DNA from 4 places in the Clostridium cellulovorans 743B genome. Region 1 is predicted to be linked to each of the others. Evidence: riboswitches for the same ligand, from Rfam matches in the RefSeq annotation. Region 1 holds a riboswitch; each other region holds the start of a gene.
What was found. Region 1 has a riboswitch for S-adenosylmethionine ahead of CLOCEL_RS10780 (homoserine O-succinyltransferase). Riboswitches for the same ligand answer to the same signal wherever they lie in the genome.
Positions count from the first base shown of each region.

Region 2: another riboswitch for S-adenosylmethionine. It lies ahead of metK (methionine adenosyltransferase); the one in region 1 lies ahead of CLOCEL_RS10780 (homoserine O-succinyltransferase).
Region 3: another riboswitch for S-adenosylmethionine. It lies ahead of CLOCEL_RS05390 (C45 family autoproteolytic acyltransferase/hydrolase); the one in region 1 lies ahead of CLOCEL_RS10780 (homoserine O-succinyltransferase).
Region 4: another riboswitch for S-adenosylmethionine. It lies ahead of CLOCEL_RS17345 (trans-sulfuration enzyme family protein); the one in region 1 lies ahead of CLOCEL_RS10780 (homoserine O-succinyltransferase).

Region 1 is NC_014393.1:2,553,979-2,560,280, forward strand. Features, by position in the region: gene CLOCEL_RS10760 (flavin reductase family protein) at 1-476, shown strand, start outside; gene argF (ornithine carbamoyltransferase) at 583-1,515, opposite strand; gene argB (acetylglutamate kinase) at 1,537-2,391, opposite strand; gene CLOCEL_RS10775 (DUF1540 domain-containing protein) at 2,687-2,866, opposite strand; gene CLOCEL_RS10780 (homoserine O-succinyltransferase) at 2,949-3,872, opposite strand; SAM riboswitch class I at 3,957-4,060, opposite strand; gene CLOCEL_RS23675 (DUF2752 domain-containing protein) at 4,125-4,565, opposite strand; gene CLOCEL_RS10795 (ligand-binding sensor domain-containing protein) at 4,715-6,302, opposite strand, start outside.
Region 2 is NC_014393.1:3,734,092-3,740,393, forward strand. Features, by position in the region: gene recD2 (SF1B family DNA helicase RecD2) at 1-1,290, opposite strand, end outside; gene metK (methionine adenosyltransferase) at 1,716-2,891, opposite strand; SAM riboswitch class I at 2,968-3,067, opposite strand; tRNA gene CLOCEL_RS15225 (tRNA-Tyr) at 3,218-3,302, opposite strand; tRNA gene CLOCEL_RS15230 (tRNA-Thr) at 3,306-3,381, opposite strand; tRNA gene CLOCEL_RS15235 (tRNA-Val) at 3,389-3,464, opposite strand; gene yyaC (spore protease YyaC) at 3,759-4,286, shown strand; gene mreB (rod shape-determining protein) at 4,511-5,533, opposite strand; gene spoIIID (sporulation transcriptional regulator SpoIIID) at 5,631-5,885, opposite strand; gene CLOCEL_RS15255 (peptidoglycan DD-metalloendopeptidase family protein) at 5,956-6,302, opposite strand, start outside.
Region 3 is NC_014393.1:1,302,978-1,309,279, reverse strand. Features, by position in the region: gene CLOCEL_RS05395 (S66 peptidase family protein) at 52-993, opposite strand; gene CLOCEL_RS05390 (C45 family autoproteolytic acyltransferase/hydrolase) at 987-2,663, opposite strand; SAM riboswitch class I at 2,963-3,065, opposite strand; gene CLOCEL_RS05385 (LytR/AlgR family response regulator transcription factor) at 3,224-3,907, opposite strand; gene CLOCEL_RS05380 (hypothetical protein) at 3,900-4,544, opposite strand; gene CLOCEL_RS05375 (hypothetical protein) at 4,725-5,363, opposite strand; gene CLOCEL_RS05370 (TIM-barrel domain-containing protein) at 5,896-6,302, opposite strand, start outside.
Region 4 is NC_014393.1:4,247,822-4,254,123, forward strand. Features, by position in the region: gene CLOCEL_RS17330 (M20 metallopeptidase family protein) at 1-566, opposite strand, end outside; gene CLOCEL_RS17335 (IS982 family transposase) at 995-1,936, shown strand; gene cysK (cysteine synthase A) at 2,295-3,230, opposite strand; SAM riboswitch class I at 3,729-3,831, shown strand; gene CLOCEL_RS17345 (trans-sulfuration enzyme family protein) at 4,014-5,147, shown strand; gene CLOCEL_RS17350 (MalY/PatB family protein) at 5,295-6,302, shown strand, end outside.

The sequences.
Region 1 (6,302 bases):
GAATTGCGTGCACTCATCCACCTATGATTTCTGTAGCAATAAGACCTGAAAGGTTATCTTATGAAAATATAAAAGATACTAAGCAATTTGTAGTGAATCTTCCTACAAAGGATATGGTTAAAATTGTGGATTACTGTGGAGTGAGAAGTGGTAGAAAAATTGATAAAATTAAGCATTTCAATTTAGAATTAGAAGAAGGAATAAGCATTGCTGTACCATCATTAAAAAAGGCTCCTGTAGCCTTAGAATGTGAAGTTAAGAATATTATTCCTCTTGGTAGTCATGATCTTTTTCTTGCAGAAATTAAAACTGCCAAAGTTGAAGAAGATTTAATAGACGATAATGGTAAAATACATTTTGAGAAGGCTAACTTAATTTCATATTCTCATGGTGAATATTATGGTTTGAATAGCAAAGCTATAGGTAGTTTTGGATTTTCAGTGACTAAAAAAGCTAAAAGGAAAGAAAAAAAATAAACTAATATTGAGCAATTTAATGATAAAAAATAAGTTCAAGCTTTTATTCAAATATACAAAAAATAATCTCAAAGCTTTATAACTCTAAAGCTTTGAGATTAAAATACTAGTTATTTTTTCCCATTAATTTTACTAATACAGCCTTTTGAACATGCAATCTATTCTCTGATTCTTCGAAAATCTCTTCTTGATGTTCTTCAAAAATTTCAGTAGTAATCTCTTCATCCTTATGAGCTGGAAGGCAATGTAACACCATAGCATCAATTTTTGCAAAGCTCATAAGTTGTTTATTAACTTGATAGCTTTTGAAAATTTCCTTTCGAAGATTCTTCTCTGTTTCTTGTCCCATGCTAGTCCAAACATCTGTTATAACCACATCAGCATCTTTAACAGCCTCTTCCGGAGAATTTGTAATAGTAAGAGTACCTAAGGAGTCCTTTTCAACAAGCCTAGCAGCTTCTATGATTTTTTCTTTAGTTTCATATCCTTTTGGTGTTGCAATGCTGAAATCCATATCGACTTTAAGACAACCAATCATTAAGGTGTTCGCCATATTGTGTCCATCACCAACAAAAGCAACTTTTAGGCCTTTAAATTTTCTCTTATTTTCTTTTATTGTCAATAAATCCGCAAGAACTTGACATGGATGCTCTTCATCAGTAAGCCCATTTATTATAGGAATTCTCGAAGCAGCAGCTAGTTCCTCAACTTCTCTTTGGTCAAAGGTTCTTATCATGATTCCATCTAAATAACGAGCAAGTACCCTACCTGTATCTTCAATAGCTTCTCCCCTGCTCATTTGAATATCACTAGAGTTTAAAAATAAAGCAAATCCACCTAATTGATACATACCTACTTCAAAGGAAACTCTTGTTCTTGTAGAATGTTTCCTAAAAATCATTCCTAATGTTTTACCTTTTAAATAGTGATGTTCTATTCCATGTTTTGTTTCATATTTTAATTGTTCACTTAAATCTATAATTTCAAGGATTTCTTCTTTTGAAAGATCCTTTAATGTCAATAAATCCTTTGCCTTCATTTTTTAGCCTCCCCTTCGCCATTAGTATATCATTGTACCTATGCCTTCATCAGAAAATAATTCTATTAATATAGAATGAGGAGTTCTTCCATCCAATATATGAACTCTACGAACACCATTTCTAACGCTTTCAACACAACTTTCTATTTTAGGAATCATGCCCCCACTTATTATTTTGTCCTCCATAAGAAGTGGAACTTCACCAACTTTTAACTTAGAAATCAATGTATTTTCATCTTTAGGATCCATCATTAGTCCAGGAACATCAGTTAAAAGTATTAACTTTTCAGCTTTAAGTGCTGAGGCTATTTTTGCTGCTGCAACATCACCATTGATATTATAAGTTTTACCATCTTCACCAACACCAACTGTTGCTATAACAGCCATATATCCATTTTTTAAAGAGTTATCTATGATTTCTGTATTTATTTGTTTAACTTCTCCTACATAGCCTAAATCTTCTTCACTTTTAACTTTTTCAGTTATTATCATGTTTCCATCTATTCCGCATAGTCCAATAGCTTTCCCACCGTTAGAATTTATACGGAAGACTAAATCTTTATTTACCTTTCCAGCTAAAACCATTTGTACTATATCAATTGTTTCTTCATCAGTATATCTCAAGCCGTTAATAAATTTAGGTTCCTTACCAACTTTATTTAGCATATGATTTATTTCTGGACCACCACCGTGAACAAGTACTACGTTGATACCAACACAACTCATTAGTATTAAATCATTGATTACAGCATCTTTAAGCATTTCGCTTTTCATAGCATTGCCACCATATTTAATAACTACAGTTTTCCCATAGTAATCTTTTATATACGGAAGTGCTTCTATCAAGGTATATGCTTTATCTGCAGTTGTCTTCATTTTATTTTGCCTCCTTCATAGTAAAAACCTATTATCAATATACTTTTGATAATAGGTTATATCCAATTCAAATATATATTGAATCTATTTGAGCAAAGAAATTATTCAATGCGTTAATTGTTAAATTATCCTGTATTTATATTGTAGCATATAAAAAATGCATTGTATATATATACAATGCATTTTATTATTATTCATATCGCAAGTTAAAAACACTCAATTTTAGCAATTTATTAAATGTCGTTGCTAAGAATAAATATAAAAAGTCATTCATTTTATATTTAGCTATCACCCATTACATTTTTTCAAAGCTTCCACAATCAGTACATTCTACTGTATTTGCTGTAGCCTCGTGTTTAACAACATTAATTCTTTCAAGTTCACAGTAATTATCTCTTGAATGGAATTTACATTCATTTACAATACAACCTATACTGTTATTATGTCCATTTGATAATCTAATTTTATTATCCATGATACACACCTCCTAAAAAAGTTTACATTATATTATTTGCTCAAAACAAAAATATATGTGTAGATTTTAGAAGCTATTTTGGTTACTTTTTATCTCTTTTGAGATTGTAAGGCGTTTCTTGATATACATAATAGTTTATCCAATTATTATAAATCATACTTCCTGTTGAGCGCCAAGTAACTTTAATACCTTTTTCAGGATCATCATCAACAAAATAATTAAATGGAGTTTCGATTTTTAGCCCTGCATTTATATCTCTGAAGTATTCTAAACTTAATGTTTCAGCATCATATTCAGGATGACCTGTTATGAATACCTTTCTTTTTGATTTATCAGTAATTAGAAGTGGACCTGCTTCTTTTGAATAAGCTAAAGTTTCTAAATCTCTTACTTCTTTTATATCCTCTATACTATTACCAGTATGCCTAGAATGTGGTGCATAAAATACATCATCAAGGCCTCTCATTAATGGCGAATTTTTATCTAAATTTTCGTGTTCAAATATACCAAACATTTTTTTCTCTAATGGTTTTTTATCAATTCCATAATAATAATATAAGGCTGCTTGTGCTCCCCAACAGATAAATAGCGATGATTGTACATTAGCTTCAGCATAATCGAAAATTCGTGTTAGTTCATTCCAGTATTGTACATCTTCAAATTCCATATTTTCTACTGGAGCTCCGGATACAATTAAAGCATCAAAGCTTTTATCCTTTATTTCTTCAAAAGTTGTATAAAAAGTATCCAAATGAGATTTTGGAGTGTGTTTACTTGTATAATCTGAAGTTTGCAAGAACGTAACATTTATTTGAATAAGGGAATTGCTTAACAATCTTAATATTTGAGTTTCAGTTACAATTTTTGTTGGCATTAAATTTAAAAAGAGAATTTCTAAGGGGCGAATCTGCTGACTTTGAGCTCGTTCGTGATTCATTACAAAAATATTTTCATTTATAAGTGTAGCAGTAGCTGGTAAATCTTTTGGTAAAATAACTGGACACATATTAACTCCTCCTCAACGAATAGCATAAAAAAACTCTATTACATTGGAGTAATAGAGGAAATTGTCACATAATGACTATAAAACACCTCATCTCCCAGACGCTTGTCCGCAGGAATTAGCACCTTGCACTCATTTGCAGGTTGCCGAGGCTTCACAGGGCCTAATCCCTCCACCTCTCTTGATGACGTTGATAAATGTAATTAAAAAAAATTATACAATAAAAAACATACTTTGTAAACAAAAGCTTTATAATTAAGGTTTAAGAAATAAAAAAAATTCGATATTTCTAAGGATCCAATAAAGTATTAGTAATGTTAACCCAAGCCAGTAGAAGCTTGGATATCTAGGTAATAAAAAAAGTTTTTTATTAAATGAAAGAGCTAATAACTCTAAATATTTAAGGAATCCAAATATAACTATAAGCATAGTTGCTACATTTGATTTTAAGCAATTTAATATATCACCACGAAATAATGCTAAGATACTACGTGTCATACCGCATCCTGGACATAATAGTGAGGTTTTTTCATAAAATGTACATTGGGGTAATAATTTTACAACAGAAAATATGTAGTATCTTAAAAGATAAAAAATAAAAATAGATATAATAGGCAAAACAAGTAACGATATTCTTAGTATAGCTATTTTGTTAGGAGTTAGATTATTTATATTTTTGTGCATAATAGTCTCCATTCTTAAACTTTTGTATATTTAATTATAACAAACTTTCGATTCAAATAGAAAAATTTTAGTGACATAAACATAATATAAATTCTTTTAAAAAAACATTCCTCACTATAAATTATTTAGAGTGAGGAATGTTTTTATGAATAATAATTAGATTATAAGATTTTATTATTAGTTTTGTTTTGTCTTACAGGTAAAGATATAATAAAATCGCTACCTTTACCTTCTTCACTTATTAAGTCAATAGTTCCATTATGAAGTTCAACAAGTGATTTTACAAGACTTAAGCCAATACCACTGCCTTTTTTATTAGACTCACTATTATTAACTTGTCCAAATCTTTCAAAAATAATATCATGATTTTTAGGTGCTATTCCAATCCCATTATCTTTAATAGAAATTCGAACCTTTGTATCATCATCAAGTATTGTTACCCATATGGAGCCATTTTTATTAGAGTATTTTGTTGCATTGGAAAGTAGATTAACAATGCATCTTTCTATTTGAGTTCTATCACATTCAATTAATTTTTCCTCTATATCAGGGTCTATTATAAGGTCAATATTATTAGATTCTATATAATCCTTCATGGATAAAGCAACTTCTTCTACAAGGTAAACAATATCAACTTCAGAAATAGTAAGCTTATAATCACCATTCTCTATTTTTGATGCATCAATTAGGTCATTTATTACTTTTAGCAATCTTAAAGAATTCCTACTCATAATATCAACATATTTATTCAAGTTAGGTTTTTCTATATATTTTTCACCTTCATTTAGGTTTGAGATAAGTTGCAATGTTGATAAGATTACATTTAATGGTGTTCTTAATTCGTGGGATAAGTTTATGAAATAATTATTTTTGCTTCTCTCATATTTAATCAATTTATCATATAGAGTTTTATTTTCTTTTAACTTATTATTTAATAAAATAGTCCTTTGATTTATTATTCCCTCTAAAATTTTAACACGATTCCATATAAAATATATAACCATTATAGCAGTAGTTATATATATAAGATGTGCCCACCAAGTGTTCCAAGGGGCAGTACTTATTTTTACTGGTATAGAAATAGGTTCACTCCACTGTCCTAAATTATTTCTGCCCTTTACTAAAAATCGATATTCTCCACTTTGAACATTAGTATATCTAGCATAACCATTTCCAGTTACATAGTTCCATTCAGAGTCAACTCCTTCAAGTAAGTAAGCGAATTGGTTTTTAGAAGAATTTATAAAGTAAGGCAAGAAAAATTCTATTCTAAAGTGATTCTGTTTAAAGTTCAATGAAGATAACTTATCGATTGGAAATGGTTCGTCGTAAATTGATACACCTTTAATAACGACATTTTGATTTAGTAGTTTCTTTTCCTCTATCTTTTCAGGAAAAAAACTATTAAATCCATTGATTCCCCCAAAAAACATTTCACCATTACTACTTTTATAGTATGAATAATTATTGAATTCATTACTTTGTAATCCATCATAAACATTAAAATTAGTGAATGTTTTTTCACTTACATCATATTTAGACAGCCCCCCATCAGTACTAACCCAAGGATTTCCTTTGGTATCTAATAAAACACCATATAAATAATTGTTACTTAATCCATCTTCTTCAAAAAATCTAGTGAAACTCTCTTCTAATATAGAAAATTTATTAAGCCCATGAGTAGTGGCAATCCATAAGTTACCATTGTTATCTCCAGTAACATCCTTAATATTATTTGATGATATGGTC
Region 2 (6,302 bases), 1.2 Mb from region 1:
TAACATAATATCTATCATCGATGCTTCATCTACAATTAACACATCACACTTTAATGGAGATTCTTCATTTCTAATAAATTCTGAATTTCCCTCATCTTCACTAAACCCTAATTCTAACAATCTATGAATGGTTTTAGCTTCTCTCCCTGTAGATTCTGTCATTCTCTTTGCAGCTCTTCCAGTAGGTGCTGCCATAGAAATCTTTAATGAGTGCTTCTCAAAAATACTGTTTATACAATTTATTATCGTGGTTTTGCCAGTCCCTGGTCCTCCTGTAATTACTTCAATTCCATTTTCTATAGCACCTCTCACAGCCTCTTTCTGCGATTCTGCAAATACTATATTATTTTTTTCTTCAAACTCTTTTATCTCTACATCTATATCTATTTTAAGTTCATCATAAGACGATGTTGCTAAAGTCAAAAGTTTTGAGGTTACTGAAAGTTCACTATAATAATAAGGAAGATCAAACACGCACAATTCTTGATTAAATTCCTCAACTTTTAGCTTTAAATCTAAGATACATTCCTGTAGATTTTTTTCTATTTCAAGGGCATCAACACTTAATATATCTTTTCCCTCACTTATCAATTTATGAAGAGGCATGTATGTGTTGCCAAGCAAAGAAAAATGTTTTACTAAATATATTATGCCACTCTGAATTCTGTAAGGTGAATTAAGTTCAATGCCTAGACTCCTAGCTATTTTATCTGCTGTTCTAAACCCTATTCCACTTATCTCCTCTGTCAATATGTAAGGATTATTTTTCACCATTTCTATAGCTGCATTGCCAAATCTTTTATAAATCTTATTGCATTGAGTTGGGGTGACTCCATAAGTTTGAAGAAACACCATTATAGCTCTTATATCTCTTTGAGTAGCAAAAGACTCAGCTATGACCTTGATTTTCTTTGCGCCTATTCCTTCAATTTCTTTAAGCCGTTCAATATCTTCTTCCATAATTCTCAAAGCATCATTTCCAAAATGCTGAACTATTTTTCTCGCTGTCACTGGTCCTATTCCTTGAACTACTCCTGAAGAAAGATATCGTTCAATACCAATAACAGAATCCGGTAATACCTCTTCACATTCCTCAACCTTAAACTGCTGTCCAAATTTCTTATGATTAATCCATTGACCTTTAAGCTTTAAGGTTTGACCTTCTACTATATAAGGTATAACCCCTACAATCGTAGCTTTATTATCGTCATATTTAATTGTTGCAACTACATATCCATTATCTTCATTTTGAAAGACAATAGCTTCAACAGTACCTTGAATTTCTATCATTTCACTCACCTTAGCTCATTTTGTCCCATATGTAACATCAAGCACCTCTCATTTAGCAGTTTGTTAATTTCCAATACTACATACAAACTTATTTATTCAAATAAGTATGCTAAGATGCAACATATACACTCTGTTTAATAACCTGATCATATTTATAATTATACCACAACTATACTTATCTATTTAAAGAGTTCATATTTGAGCCTCTACCAATTATTTATAGTTCCTCAAATTTAATTTTAAAATCTTTGAAGAATTCCATCTTTAACCTTCTACCCTTGATGCTTTTTACATACTCAATCTAAACTAATCTTTTTTTAATACACCATAGCTTTATTAGATGCTGATAATTCCAATTTTCCACATAAAAAATAAGGCTAGCAAGAGGAAATTTCCACCTTGCTAGCTTTGATTTTTTATTTATTTTATAATAATGCTTTTATCTCTTCAACTTTGTTTAATTGTTCCCATGGAAGATTTAAATCTGTTCTTCCGAAATGTCCATAAGCAGCTGTTTGCTTATAAATTGGTCTTCTTAAATCTAATTGTTTTATGATAGCACCTGGTCTTAAATCAAATACTTTACCTATTATTTTAACAATTTTATCATCTGAAATTTTTCCTGTTCCAAAAGTATCAACTTCGATAGATACTGGATGTGCAACTCCAATTGCATAAGCAACTTCAATTTCTAACTTTTCTGCCACCCCTGCTGCTACTAAATTCTTAGCAACCCATCTTGCAGCATAAGCAGCTGATCTGTCAACCTTAGTTGGATCCTTTCCAGAGAAAGCACCACCACCGTGTCTTCCATAACCACCATAAGTATCAACTATTATCTTTCTTCCTGTAAGGCCTGTATCCCCTTGTGGCCCACCAATAACAAACTTTCCTGTTGGGTTAATGTAATACTTAGTTTGATCATCTAAAAGATTTTCTGGAACTACAGCTTTTATAACATGTTTCATTAAATCTGTTCTTATTTGCTCTTGAGTAACTTCAGGACCGTGTTGTGTTGAAATAACAATAGCATCAATTCTTACTGGTTTATTGTCTTCATACTCAACAGTAACTTGAGTTTTTCCATCTGGTCTTAAGTAATCCAAGATTCCTTCTTTTCTAACTTCTGTTAATCTTCTTGATAATCTGTGAGCCATAGCAATTGGCATAGGCATATATTCTGGAGTTTCAGTAGTAGCAAAACCAAACATCATTCCTTGATCTCCTGCTCCTACAGATTCTATTTCATCAACACTAGTTCCTCTAATTTCTAACGCTTCATCAACACCCATAGCAATGTCTGCTGATTGTTCATCTATAGATGTAAGAACAGAACAAGTTTCACAATCAAAACCATATTTTGCTCTAGTGTATCCAATTTCTCTTACAGTTTCTCTTACAAGCTTAGGAATATCAACATAGCATGAAGTTGTAATTTCCCCCATAACCATAACCATTCCTGTAGTAGTTGCAGTTTCACAAGCAACTCTTGCCTTAGGGTCTTTTTCTAATATAGCATCAAGCACTGCATCGGATATCTGATCACACATTTTATCTGGATGTCCTTCAGTAACAGACTCAGAAGTAAATAATCTTCTCATAGTATAACCTCCTAATTTTTAATCTATATAATATATAAAAAAAACTCTTCGTAAGAAGAGGTAATAATTACATTTCCCCTTATCTTGCAAATTAAATCGCAGGAATTGGCACCTTAGTGATTTCACTGGTTGCCGGGTTTCATCGGGCCTTTTCCCTCCACCTCTCTTGATAAGTACTTTTATTTTATTTTCAACAATTACGATTCTATCATATCGAATAGATATTTGTCAATATTTATTAAAACAAACAATTTAATGTATTTTTTTAAAATACAGGTAATTTTTTCATACAATAAAAAAAGATACTAACAAATTAGCATCTTTTTTGGTGGAGGATGATGGATTCGAACCATCGAAGTCAGAGACAACAGATTTACAGTCTGCCCCCTTTGGCCGCTCGGGAAATCCTCCGTGTGGTGCTGGCAACAGGACTTGAACCCGTAACCTGCTGATTACAAGTCAGCTGCTCTACCAATTGAGCCATGCCAGCGTATTAATGGTGGGAACAACAGGGATCGAACCTGTGACCCTCTGCTTGTAAGGCAGATGCTCTCCCAGCTGAGCTATGCTCCCATTTATACTCTTACACCATTTCGTCTGCACTCTCGTGCCAACATAAGATAGTATACATTGGTTAAGAAACTTTATCAAGCCGAAAAACACCCATTTAACCTTTTTACATTAATATATCTACCATTTACTATGTTTTTCTTATTTTTAGACACTAACTTACATATTTTTATAATACTTTTCCCTTTATTTTTTTTATAGTTTTTTACGTTTTTCACTAATACAATGATTTTATTTTTGCACAATTCTAATATTAACATTCTTACCAACATATATATGTTAATGGGGGTGTTATAGGTGAAAAAAGCTAGAGCTAATTATTTAAACCAAAGTGCATATTGTGAACTCGGAGATTTTTTAAAAGACCTAATAACTAATGATACTATTATCATCTGTATTGGCACTGATAGGTGTATAGGGGATTGTCTTGGTCCATTGGTAGGTACTTTATTAAAGAAAAAGCTATTCCCCCTGCCAGTTTATGGCACCATAAAGAATCCTATACACGCCCTTAACTTAGAAGAAAGTGTTAAAAGGATAAAATGTCTTCATCCTAAAGCTTCAGTTATAGGAATAGATGCTTGTTTAGGTAGTAGTGATAACATAGGAGAAATTCAAATACGACCATTCCCTATACATCCTGGGAAAGGTGTCGGCAAGACTTTGCCCGATGTTGGTGATATATCCATAATAGGTATAGTTGATAGCTGCGATAATAACGAATTATTCACTAATAGAAATATTAGATTAGACTTAATAATGGATATGGCTGAAGTCATTACAGATACTCTTATTTATGCTTATAGTTTATATAAAAAACTGTAATAAGATATTAACATTTTGAAACAAAATATTTCTCGTCTCTTCTATAACATATTTTTATAATTATTTGCTTTTTTAATCATATAAGTTCCAAAAATAAAACTATGTCTAAAGCTTCATTTAACATTAAGCAATTATTATAAGTTATGAACTACCATTTTGGGAACATATATATTAATAAAACAAGCTATTACATAATGAAAAACTCCATTATGTAATAGCCTTTTTTATTTTATAGCAATATCACTGCCTGTACTATCTAATTTTTCAATATATTTTAGCACCTCACCAGTTCCCAATGCAACACAAGAGATTGCATCTTCTGCAACATATACAGGTACTTTAGTAACCTTTTCAACTAATTTATCAAGCCCGTTAAGTAACGCGCCTCCACCAGTCATATAAATACCTTGTTCTGCAATATCAGATGCAAGTTCTGGTGGTGTTCTTTCTAAAACAGCATGAGCGCAATCAGCAATAGCCATTACTGACTCTGAAAGTGCTTCTCTCATCTCCTCAGAGGTTACTACAATATTCTTTGGCAACCCTGTTATAAGGTCTCTACCTTTTATCTCCATAGTATTTTCAACATCTTTTTTATAAGCTGATCCTACATTTATCTTTAGATTTTCTGCTGTTCTCTCACCAATCATTAGCTTATGCTTTTTTCTTACATACTTTATAATTGCTTCATCAAAAGTATCACCAGCTACTTTTATAGACTTTCTTACAACCATTCCACCTAAAGAAATGACTGCAATATCAGTAGTTCCACCACCAATATCTATAACCATAGTTCCACTAGCATTAGTTATATCTATCCCTGCGCCAATGGCTGCTGCAAGTGGCTCTTCAATAAGCTTTACTTTCTTAGCTCCCGCATTAGTCGCTGCGTCTTTAACCGCTCTTTTTTCAACCTCTGTAGCTTCGCAAGGGATACATATAACTACTCTAGGTGTAGAAATCCTTCTTTTACCAATTGCTTTTTTCATGAAGGCCTTTAACATAACTTCCGTAATGTCGTAGTCTGAAATAACACCATCTCTTAATGGACGTATTGCTACAATATTCCCTGGTGTTCTTCCAATCATTTGTCTAGCCTCTTCACCAACTGCCAAAACTTGTCTAGTCGTTTTATTTACAGCTACTACTGATGGTTCTTTAAGTATTACTCCTTTTCCTTTCATATATACCAAAACTGTTGCTGTCCCTAAATCAATTCCTAGGTCTGTACCGACCTTAAAGAACATAAAACCACTCCTACCTATTATATTTTAAAGAAAACTTATACTTAATATTTCATCAAATTTTTACAAAGCTTTCTTTCTAATTATAATAAGAAAAAGCTTAACCTTCAATAGCTTTATATTTTAATTTAGTTGCCTTTCCGCCTCTAATATGTCGTTCAGATTTATTTAAATCTAATATAATTTTTGCTTCTTCAGCTATTTGAGGATTAATTTGAGGTAATCTCTCAGTCATATCTTTATGTATAGTACTTTTACTTACCCCAAATACCTTAGCAGTTTTTCTTATCGTAGCTTTCGAAGTAATAATGTATTTAGCAACATCTAATACTCTATCTTCTATATAATCTTTCACCTTTAAGCCCTCCTATTAGTCTTTTGTTAAGCCACTTTCACCTTGAAAATGGCTTAACGAATATTATTTATTAACCTGCTACTTCAAGGTCTTTTATATAATCTTTTGGGTTAACATCAACATACTTGCTTTCTGAATCCTTTTTAAGCACTTGTAAATACAGTGCTGTAGGACATTGTTCCAATTCCTTAAAAGTATGTGTATACTTAGAACTATTTCCAGTTATGCCGATTTCCTGTTTTTCTTCTACCGTACTATTTGCTTCAACTAAAGCTTTTGATAAGTTTCCATATATTGTTTTATATCCATTTTCGTGGTCAATTATTACTATTGTTCCATTTCCTTTTACATCTTCACCAACATATTCAACTTTACCCTTTGCTGCAGATACAACTTTTTGTTCTTCTTTTGCTTCTA
Region 3 (6,302 bases), 1.3 Mb from region 1:
GATACCCACAGTCATAACAAAAATTAATTCTTTTCATGGCTATTTATCATCTTATGAATAGTACTCCGTGGCAGTCTCTAGAATAATAAACTCCCCCTTTGTTGCATCCAAAGTGGCATTTACTCCTATAGGAATCGTAGCCAGGTCATGGGTATGTCCTATTGGAAGTCCCCAAATGGCTGGTATACCAAGGTTTCCTATTCTATCAAAAATCAAGTCTTCCAAAGTTCTGCCCTTATCATATATATCTGAAGTACAATCAGTACACTCACCTATGACGATGCCAGATGCTGCTTGTAGTTTTCCCGTGTTCAAAAGCTGTGTCAATCTACTGTCTATATCTTGAATATCCGAGCCAATCTCTTCTAAAAATAATATTTTTCCTTCCGTATTAACTTCATAAGGAGTACCAATAAGCTCACAGATCAATGATAAATTCCCACCTATAGTTTTTCCACTTACTTTTCCTGGAGTAACCTTAACTAGATATTTATCTGGATCAGCCATTATAATTTTCCCTATTGGCCGCTCACAGCAAAGGGCCTTGAAAAGATATCCCATTCTGTATTTTGTGGCATATTCACCATAAATTCCAGTGGCATTAGGTCCATGGAAGGTCACAAGTCCTGCTTTCTTATAAATTGCAAGATGAAGTGCAGTTATATCGCTGTAACCTATAAATATCTTAGGATTCTGTCTTATAACTTCATAATCTATTTCATCTAGTATTCTTGGGGAACCATAACCGCCTTGGCTACAGAAGATTGCATCGATTGATGGATCAGCAAAAAAAGTATTTAAATCCGCTGCTCTAGCTTTGTCTGAACCTGCAAGATAGTAATAATTATCGTAAGCATGTTGCCCCACCTTCACCTTAAAACCATAGCCTTCAAAAGCTTCAACAGCTCGCCAGATATCACTTTTATCCATTCCTGTTGCAGGCGACACAATACCTATGGTATCCCCAGTCTTAAGTCTTTTAGGTTTTAACATCCACCTTCACCAACCCTGAACTTGCTCCACTTCTCAGTAAATCTATCCTTAAGATGCCCCTTTAAATGATTCCACTGAGGATGATTCGCAAAATAATCGTGAGTAATAAAAGGCATGCCACTGGAATTTCCCCACCTAGCACAAAATGCCATCATCTTAGCGAGATCGCTATCTATTATCTTCCCATCTAATGTGCCTTGAGGTGAAAATGGTGGTGGTGACCCTGCAAGACTTGGATACTTTTGATCATCCAATTCATAATGACCATCAATAGTTCTAGAAGACGGTATTCTCTGATTTAAGTAAACATCATAATGATCAGCTAAAATATCCTTTGCTGCTTCTATATCCAACTTTCCTAACTGATGTTCCAGTAGTTGTGTAAGTCGAACTCTTCTTGCTCCTTGATGATCACGAATATCTGTATAACAACTGTTTTCCACTTCTAAATTGCGGATTCTCGGATCTTCTGGTGCATTAAATCCAATGAAATAGCCATCCTCCAAAGTTTTTACATTATAGTACTCTAGACCTTGTTCAAATCGAAGAATTTTATTAGTTTTTATATCTCCTAGGAGCCACATACTAGTGTATCCACCATTGCTTCTCTCCTTCATAATATCAACAAAACCAGTCATATCATCAGCATATTGAATAGCCTTACGAATTCTCACAAACTGAGGGATTCCGTTAGGATTATATTTCATAAAACCAGCAATACTTGTATCCGCGCCTAAAAGTCCTGAACCTGTGACAAAGAAATCACTAAAGCTATCTATATATCCTGGAGCCGTCTGCATCAAAATCCTATTACCTCTTTTAGGTACAATGTCTATAATTATATTGAGATACTGCCCAGTTTCAAAGTTCTCCCAAGTGTTATGTGCTAAAAGTATTTTTTTATTTTTTGTAGCAGAACCAGTGGCAATAAAAGCTGAACAACGGCCTTTGGCTCTTGCTAAATTGCTACCAACTACCCCATTATTCCTATAAGGCCACCAAAAATCTATAAGTTCACCATAACCGTTCCATGCAAGAATTTCTTGCCAAGTTACTTGTACCCCTGCCTTATATGCGCCATCAGCTATACCTTTTATTTCATATAAATACTCTATATCAAGCCTATTCGTAAACTGTCTTTCTGCTTCCTTAACAAAAAAACTCCACTCCTTACCTGTATTCCAGTAAGTTAGGAACTTTAAGTTATCCATAATTTCCTTAATTTCTTTTGCAAGTAAGAATCCATGCTGAAAACCACGCTTATATGGTTCTCCTTCAATGTGAATATATATCCAACCGTTTCTCTCAAATCTGTAGCCTTTACCAAAATAATGAATATTGTCCGGGCAATTCTTACTTTTACGTTGCTGATAGCCTTCATAAGGTTTATTGTTTTGATTTTTTTTACTACCTTGCTGTGTATTGTTGCTTTGTTTAGTTTTGTTCCTTTGATGCATATTGTTGTGGCCTTGCTGAGTATTATTACTTCTGTAAGCATTGTTACTTTGCTCAGCATTACCATTTTGCTGGACATCGTTATTCTGCTGAGCATTATTGCCTTTATAACTTCTACTACTTTGATAATTACTAGAATAACCGCTCGTCTCTTGATAATCCTTTTTACTCCGGTAGTTTCTGTTGCCTTGGTAATTATTATTGCTCCTTACCATTCCATAGACACCCCGATTCTCCACTTTCACTTTTTGCATACTAATATCATATTAATATCCTTGGTGAAAGGTGAATCTATATCTAAACTTTTAGGAACAACTTCTTTCTAAAGCAAATATCTTTATAAAACATTTAACTACTTTTGAAATTCTATATATTAAAATTGAAAATCTAAATTAAATTTATAAGCGCCATATGGATTCAATGTAAGACGTTATTTGAATTTATGTTATTTATAAAAAAAAAACATCTGAATTAGATGGATATTGTTCATAAAAACAGTCTAATTAAAAATTCATCCTCATCTCTCAGAATTTAATCTGCTGGATTTAGCACCATCACTTTAAAGTGTGGTTGCTGAAACGTCTTAGGGCCAGTCCCTCGGCTTCTCTTGATAAGGTTAATAATATCATTTTTTTTAAAAGGGCTTTTTTTACTTTAGTTCCTTAATACTTTTCTCTAGTAAACTTATATGTTTTATGTGTTTTATTATAACCACATTTTTCTATTTTGTCAATATGTTTTCACATTTACTTATAATAGTTAATGTACCTGTATTCTATGTAGCAAATTTATGATAACTTTCTATAACTTCATCCTTGAAATTTCTTCCTATTGGAACCTCAAGATCACTCTTTAAGATCAACTTATCTGATAATACCCTTTCCACGAAGCTAATATTAACAATATAAGACTTATGAGTTCTTATAAAATATGGATTATTGATTTCTTCTATAATATCTGATAGCTTACCTCTAACTTGATAATTTCCATTAATAGCATGGAAAGATAAATAATGCCCAAAGGATTCAATAAAAATAATACTTTTCACATTAAGTCTAAAGATAGTTGTCCCAGATTTTAAAGTTAATACTCTATCGGTATTTTGTAAGTAGTCTATTAATACTTCAATCATATTCTTGAAATCTTCATCAAAATTATTCAGACGAATAAACTGTATAGGCTTTACCCTTAGGGATTTAAAAACTAAAGTTTCATCTTCACTTAAGAAAATAATACAATCAGCCTCATTTCTTTCCTTCATCAGCTCAGCCTTCTTAATATCACTGCTATCCACTAATTCAAAGAAAAATAATAAGTTCTCGCTATTTGAATCATCTTTAATATAATCCTCATGAGCAAAAATAATCTTTTTGGGATAATCCCTTAAAGATTTTTGAATTTCAGATTTTAAAAGGCTCTTTAAGTCTTGATTTTTTAAACTTAAAATAATCTTAATCATCCTTCATTCCCTCCCCCAAAAATCTATTCTTTTCGATTTTTTGGATATATTCATGGAGGTTTTGGTTAGGATCTGCTAGTACACCTAGTACGTTATACGCATCATCTATTTCAATAAAATATCTTTCTTTTAAATAATTTAAGGCATCTAAAAACCCCTTTTTATCTGAACCAATTAATGATCGAAAAGTTAAAATCGACCCATCCTTCAAAGCTACACCGAAATAAATCGTATAATTTATAGTTGAATAATGTGCATACTGCCTATTCCAATAGATTTTAATACTTTTAATTTCCGTTAATCTAATTTTGAATGCACAGACATCCTCTCTGCCTTTGAAAATACTAATTAAGTATCTCCATTGCTGGAAATAATCATTGTTATCATAGTATTCCAAGTACTCTTCACTTATATCCCAATGTTTCCACGTTGCTACCACTACAGGTATTTCAAAAACTCCTATTATCACAAATAAAATTCCTGCAAAAATGCCCCAATTTTTATTGAATCCTATTAAAGTATTGGCACTATTTCCGATTTGTACTGCTACGAAAAAAAATGTTATTAACGAAATAAAAATTATTCCAGTCTTTGAACTTTTATCTCCAACAACAAATAATTTCTTTGACTTTTTCAATCAATCACTCCTTTGTAGTTGCATTTATGTATTTTAATTCAATCTCATTCTTTATTATACATTAAATGCAACATTTGCTCATGTCTGTAATTTCTTAAAATATATAACTCTCAATAATGCTTGCATCTTAAATCCATAAATTCTAAAAAGAAAAAGAACTCATCGCTGAGTTCCTTTGAATTACCTCTTAGCCTTAACACTTGCTCTTTCAATTTCATCTATATATTCATTAAGGCTTCTATTTGGATCCTCTATTACAGATAGCAAATCATGCTCATCCTCTATTTCTATATTGCATTTTTCTTTTAAATGTTTTACAGCTGCTACATAATTTTTATCATTTGAAGTTACTAATGAAAGAAACTTTATAACGGTTCCGTCTTTTAAAGTGACGCGGAAAAAAATAGGGTGCATCATCATTACCATATAACTAAACATTGTAGTCCAATAAAGCTTGATACTTTTAATTTCACTTAATTCTATTTTGTCTGCAAACTTTTCTTCTTTACCAATTAATATGCCATATACATACTTCCATTGAGTCCCATACTTATTAACTCTGTAAAGCTCTATATACTTTTCACTTATATCCCAATGTTTTATACAGTTTGCTATTGTTGGAACATAAATCAAGAAAAAGATTGCCGCAGTTGCTAAAATAACTATAGGTGCTGATATTTTATAATCCTCCACCTTACATAGTTTGCATAAATAGAAACCTGCTTCTAGCCCTGCAATAATAGCTAATACAGCTGTAACAATTATCATTGTCCTTGTTGGTCTCTTTCCAATAACAAATAGTTTTTTTGATTTCTCCATTTTTAAATCCTCCTTAATAGATCCTTTATTGTATTTCCTTGATATATTCCCATTATATTACTTATAAAATGAAACACAATTAGGTTGGCATGAACTACAAATTCATAGCACATATAGCAATTTTCTTTAGTTCATGGATGGACAAATGGAAATAATCTCTTGTCTTCAGGAGAATATGTATTTGATAAAAAAATTAAAGGACTTAAACGTGGAGAAAATTATAGATTATTAATTCGAATGCCCACTATCAATAAAGAAGCATATGAATGGGTTAAAGACCATGTTAAAAAGGCAATACTTTTTTTATTCAAACTGGTGGAAGAGTTTTAGGAAAAGGAAAAATAATTGATTTCGTTTATGAACTATAATAGTTGGTTTGTTATACATAGTAGGTAATTATAATATATCACTATAATCTTTTTATTGACTGGAAACAATCAACAGTAACACTGCTCAATTGTTACTACATAAAAAACCTCTGAAATGAACAATTAATTCTGTTCATTTCAGAGATTTTACGTCTTTATTTGTATTAGTTCATATATTCAACTGTTATGTTGATTAATTTATCAGTATCAAAAACCTTTATATAACTTATATGATTTTCTTCATTATAGTACCAACTGTTAGTAGCTGAAGTTTTTAAGGTACTTGACCTTTCACCTAAAGTTCCATTTGATATCTTAGCTATAGTTTCTTCTCCTATTGTAACTTTATTAAGAGTCTTTTTATCATCATGAAGTATTGCCACAAAGAAATAAGTTTCATATTTAGGAGTATATTTATCATGTTTGCGTTCTATAATTATCTCTCTAACATTATTACTAATATACTGATGAGTAATATCTGTTTGTCTATATTCTTCATTGGCAACCTCATCACCATTGATAGTCTTTGCAGCAGAAGAACGGCTAACTCCATCGTCAAGGTACATGGTAT
Region 4 (6,302 bases), 1.7 Mb from region 1:
ACGATTATTTTAAAGTAATCACAAGAAGCATTAGTAGTTCCTTTTGTAATAGATACTTTTCCAACCTCAATATCTGAAGAAACATGAATTCCGAATACTCTATTCACATCTTTTAGATGTCCTTCTTTTATAAACACTCTTGCACCTTGACCGATTTCTTCCCCTTGCTGAAAAAACAAGTATATCTCTCCAGCTAATAAATACTCTTTAGCCTTTAAGATCTTAGCTGCCCCTAACAGTGCAGCAGTATGCCCGTCATGACCACAAGAGTGCATAAGTCCTTCCTTTTCTGATGCATACTCTTCTATCTTTAAATCTTCTATCATTAGTCCGTCTATATCTGCACGAAGAACAATACGCTTATTGCTATCTATTCTCCCCTTTATTATCCCAAGAACTCCAGTCTCTCCAACTCTTTTATGCTCTATCTGAAGTGAATCCAATTCCTGTTCAATTTTTAAGGCTGTGTTATATTCTTTGAGGCTTGGCTCAGGATTCCTGTGAAAATATCTTCCTAGCGAAATTATATATTCTTTTTCAGCTTCAATATATTCTTTTAATTTCATCTTAATCATCTCCCTTTCTACTTCAAATATTCCATATATCATTTAAAGCTTACAAAACATCTTGATGCTAGTTATTGATGGTCCATACATTAATCTCTAAGTTAATTTATCATTCTAAACTTTAATGGTTATCTAAACTGGAACTTGACAATTTACCCATTACCGGATAAAAAATATTTACGGTAATCATATATGTTTTGTAGGATATGTTTATTATATCACCAGAATTTTCATTAAGCAATAACTTTAAACATAATTAAGAGTAATTCCTATAAATTTCCCAAATGTTAATTTATAAGAATTACCCTAATTTAACCCGTTGTGCTAGTTAAATACGCTGGCAATACTTACAAATAGAAAAACTCCAGCATATTTGCTAACCTATCATTAAAAAACACCACTAATCTAATGATAGGAGGCTAACCTATATGCCAGAGTTTAATAAAGATTCTACCATAACAATAAATGACTTAAAAGATTTTATTGTTGTCACTTATGTTATAATTGATGACTTTTACCAAAAAGTAACTCCAACATTTATTAAAAATCGTCGTAACATCGCTAAATCAGTAATGACTGATAGCGAAATAATTACGATTTCTTTAGTAGGTGAACTCTTAACCATTGACTCTGAAAAAGCATGGTTTGGATTTTGCTCTAAAAACCTACGAGACTTATTTCCCAACTTTTGTAGTAGGCCGAGGTTTCATAGAGTTAGAAAGTCATTATTTCGAGTCATTGATGAAATTCGTAAAGAGTTAACGAAATTTCTTAACTATCAATATGACCGAATGAGAATTGCAGATAGTATGCCAATTCCTGTGTGTAAGTTTGGGAGAGCTCATTTCCATAAAGCTTTTAAGCCGGAGGCTGCCTACGGGCGATGCGCTTCGAAAAAAGAAACATATTATGGATTCAAATTACATGCTTTAGTAGCCCTCGATGGCTATATCACAGATTTTACTGTAACAGCAGCAAATATTGATGACAGAGATGTCGTCTGGGAACTCACAGCTAATTCAGAGATTGATATACTAATAGGTGATAAAGGATATATAGGTCAAAAAGTTGCTTCGCAATTAAAAGAAACAAGGTACATTCGTCTTTTAACAATAAATCGTAACAATAGTAAAACTAAACTTTTAAAACCTTTTAGGCAGTTGATATTCAAGGCTCGTCGTAGAGTAGAAACTACTTTTTCTCAGCTCTCCGAGCAATTAAATATGCAGAGGGTTCTTACAAAATCAACTTGGGGATTTGCCACAAGAATATCAAATAAAATATTAGCTCATAATCTTTGCTATTTTATAAATAAATTTTTTAATATAGGTATAGAAATATCAAAGATTAAAGAATTAGTATTCGGATAATAATTTCCAAAAACAGTATATGAGACAATAGGATAGGACTGCCTAAAATCATGGTATAAATATCCTTTTAATGAAAACTTATCTGCTAGCACAACAGGTTAATTTAACTATTGATTTGAACCACCATTTCTTGTATATAGCTCATTTTCCTGTACCACTCCAATTTATTTATGTAGGATTACATGGAAACTCATAACTATTTGACATAGTTATTGGACGCTTTACTGCTCAGGTCTCTTTATCAATAAAACTGATATCTCTTAAAAATTTCTCAATTATTTCTTACGCATTATCTTCTTATAAACATAAAAAGATAGATGCATTTATTGCCACTGCATCTATCTTCCTGTTATTAGTTTTAGTTTTCTGCGAAAAGAGGTGTTGAGAAATATCTTTCACCAGTATCAGGAAGAAGAACTACGATGTTCTTTCCATGATTTTCAGGTCTGTTTGCTAGCTCAGTTGCTGCCCAAAGAGCTGCTCCTGATGAAATTCCGACCAATATTCCTTCTATTTTCGCAATAGCGCGTCCTGTTTCAAAAGCATCTTCATTTTCTACAGTTATTATTTCATCATATATTCCCTTGTTAAGAACATCTGGTACAAACCCGGCACCAATGCCTTGTATTTTATGCGGTCCTGGTGTACCCTTTGAAAGTACTGGTGAAGCTGCTGGTTCTACAGCCACAATCTTTACATCAGGATTCTTTGATTTTAAGAATTCTCCAACGCCTGTTATAGTTCCACCTGTTCCGATACCAGCAACAAAAATATCAACTTTTCCATCTATGTCCTCCCATATTTCCGGTCCTGTAGTTTCTCTATGAATTTTAGGGTTAGAAGGGTTTACAAATTGTCCTGGGAGGAATGAATTTGGAATCTCTTCTCCAAGTTCCTTAGCTTTTTCTATTGCACCTTTCATTCCCTTTGCACCTTCTGTTAATACAAGTTCAGCACCATAGGCTTTTAAAAGATTTCTTCTTTCTATACTCATTGTGTCTGGCATAGTTAAAATAATTCTATATCCTCTTGCAGCAGCTACAGATGCAAGGCCAATTCCTGTATTACCACTAGTAGGTTCTATTATAACTGAGCCTTCTTTTAAAAGACCTTTAGTTTCCGCATCCTCTATCATAGCCTTTGCAATTCTATCTTTAACACTTCCTGCTGGATTAAAAAATTCTATCTTAGCGATTATAGAAGCATCTATACCTTTTACTTTACCGTAATTTTTTAATTCTACTAATGGAGTCTTTCCAATTAACTCAGTAATACTTTTATAAACTTTAGACATAAACATTCACTCCTTCATACTTTTATAAATCCATTTTATAATTCTTATAGGTTTAGTATGGATTAATTATAAATCTAATATCATTATATGTCAATAAGGAAATATCTTTCATATATGTTTACTATGTTTTGTATTTTTTTAAATAATCTTTTAATACCATATATCTATGCAATTATTATTATCTAAACACTCTGATTTTTATTATTTTTTTCTAAAAACTAATAATCTTTTAACATATAGATAAGTTGCATTATTAAATTTTAGCCGAGCATTATGGACGTATTAAGAAATGTATATACCCTATAGAGATTCTTTATCAAAAACCTCATATAAGTTTTATTATTTAAGTCTCATGAAAAAAATATACTAACGTCTTAAAAAACAATATAACTTATGGAAATTCTTTATTGACATACTTTAAGTTTGCAATTATAATTAAACATATAAAACTTATAACATTACTATGAAATAACATTTATCTTTAAAACTTAATAATATGCCTTATCAAGAGAAACTGAGGGACTGGCCCTATGACGTTTCAGCAACCATGCTTTATAGTGATGGTGCTAAATCCAGCAGATTTAAATCTGAGAGATGAGGATGGATATTTTCATATAAACGGATTTTTGTAAAAAAGTCTCCATCTTTAACCAGATGGGGACTTTTTTTAACTATATAAATATTTTCAATTATTATGATGTAAAAACTAATTTAATTTTTAAATATCTAGGAACATAATTTCGAAAAAATGTTCATACTTTTATAAGAAGGAGAGAATTATTTATGGATATCACAACAGTATGTATTCACGGTAATAGAAAAAATTTAGATTATACAGGTGCTATAAGCGTGCCTATATATCAATCTGCAACTTTTGCTCACCCAGCTGTTGGCGAAAGTACAGGTTATGATTATTCAAGGCTCCAAAATCCTACAAGAGAGCACCTTGAAAATATAATAACAGACCTAGAGCAGGGAAAAGGAACTGTAGCTTTTTCAACAGGAATGGCAGCAATCTCAGCACTTATGGAGTTATTTTCAATTGGAGATCACCTTATCATAAGCGATGATTTATACGGGGGAACTCACAGATTGTTTAGTCTTATCTCAAAGAAGAACGGAATTGAGTTTGATGTAGTCAACACTTCAAAAGATACAGACTTAACAAAATATATTAGAAAAACTACAAAAGCAATATTTATCGAAACCCCATCAAATCCTACAATGCAAGTTACAGATATTAAAGCAGTTGCTGAAATTACTAAAAAACATAACTTATTATTAATTGTAGATAATACCTTCTTATCTCCTTATCTTCAAAATCCAATTTTACTTGGAGCAGACATCGTAGTCCACAGCGGAACAAAATTTTTAAGTGGCCATAATGATACTCTTGCAGGTTTTTTAGTAGCTTCTACCGAAGATATTCTAGAAAAACTAAGAGTAATAAGTAAAACTACTGGTGCATCCCTTTCTCCTTTTGACAGTTGGTTATTAATTAGAGGAATCAAAACCTTATCAATTCGTATGGAAAAGCAACAGGAGAACGCAAAAATTATCGCTGATTGGCTGTGTAGACAGCCTAAAGTTAAAAAAGTTTACTATATAGGCTTACCTGAGCACCCTGGATATGAAATTTCTAAAAATCAAAGTAGAGGCTTTGGCTCAATGATCTCCTTCGAAGTTGAAAATGAAGAAACTGCAAAACAACTTTTAGAAAAAGTAAATCTAATATTGTATGCTGAAAGCTTAGGAGGGGTAGAAACTCTGATAACTTATCCTATGTTACAAACCCACTCTGACGTACCAAAGGAAGAAAGAGAATCCAAGGGCATAAACGAATGTTTTCTTCGTCTCTCTGTTGGTATTGAATCTGCTGATGATTTAATAAAAGATTTAGAACAGGCACTAAGTTAAGATTTTATCTAGATTTTTAACTTTTAAAGCCTCCAACTATAAGTACACTTTTTCAAGTTATAACTACAAATCTTTGTAATTATAACTTGAAATAACTTTTATTTTATGATTTACCTGAGATAATAAATTGTGTTAGGAGTTGATAATATGAAATATGATTTTAATGAAATAATAGATCGAAAAAATACAAATTCCCTTAAATATGATTTTGCAAAAGAAAGAAGAATGCCTGAGGATCTTTTACCCCTTTGGGTAGCAGATATGGATTTTAAAACTCCTCCCGAGGTAATAAATGCATTAGTGGAAGCTAGTAATCATGGCATTTTCGGTTATTCTGACACTAAAGACGATTATTTTGAAACCCTGCAAAATTGGTTCAAAACTTCATTTAATTGGGAAGTTCATAAACCATGGCTGGTAAAAACACCTGGAGTTGTCTTTGCCATAAATACAGCAATTCGTGCTTTTACTGAAGAAGGTGATGCAGTACTTATACAAAAACCTGTTTACTATCCATTTTCAAGTACAGTTTTACTTAATGGAAGAATTCTTGTAAATAACAGTCTTGTTTATAATGATGGAAAATATGAAATAGACTTTGAGGATTTTGAAAAAAAGATAATCGATAATAAAGTTAAACTTTTTCTATTATGCAATCCCCATAATCCAGTAGGAAGAGTTTTGACTAAAGAAGAACTTATAAAATTAGGCGATATATGTGTAAAGCATAATGTTATAGTAGTTTCAGACGAAATTCATGCTGACTTTATCTTTAAACCATATGTTCATGAAGTATTTGCAAATCTTAAACCAGAATTCCAAGAAATATCAGTTACCTGTACTGCTCCTAGCAAAACCTTTAATCTTGCAGGACTTCAAGTATCTAATATTTTTATTCCTAACAAAGATTTAAAAAGTAGGTTTAAAAGTGAAGTAGCTAAAACTGGTTATAGTCAATTGAATACTTTAGGTCTAATTGCATGCAAAGTTGCTTATGCTGAAGGTCGACCATGGCTTGAGGATCTTTTAGTATACCTTCAAGGAAATCTTGATTTTCTTAGAAGATTTTTAAATGAAAAACTACCAAAGGTAAAACTGATAGAGCCTCAAGGAACTTATCTTGTTTGGCTGGATTTTAATGATTTAGGATTTAAC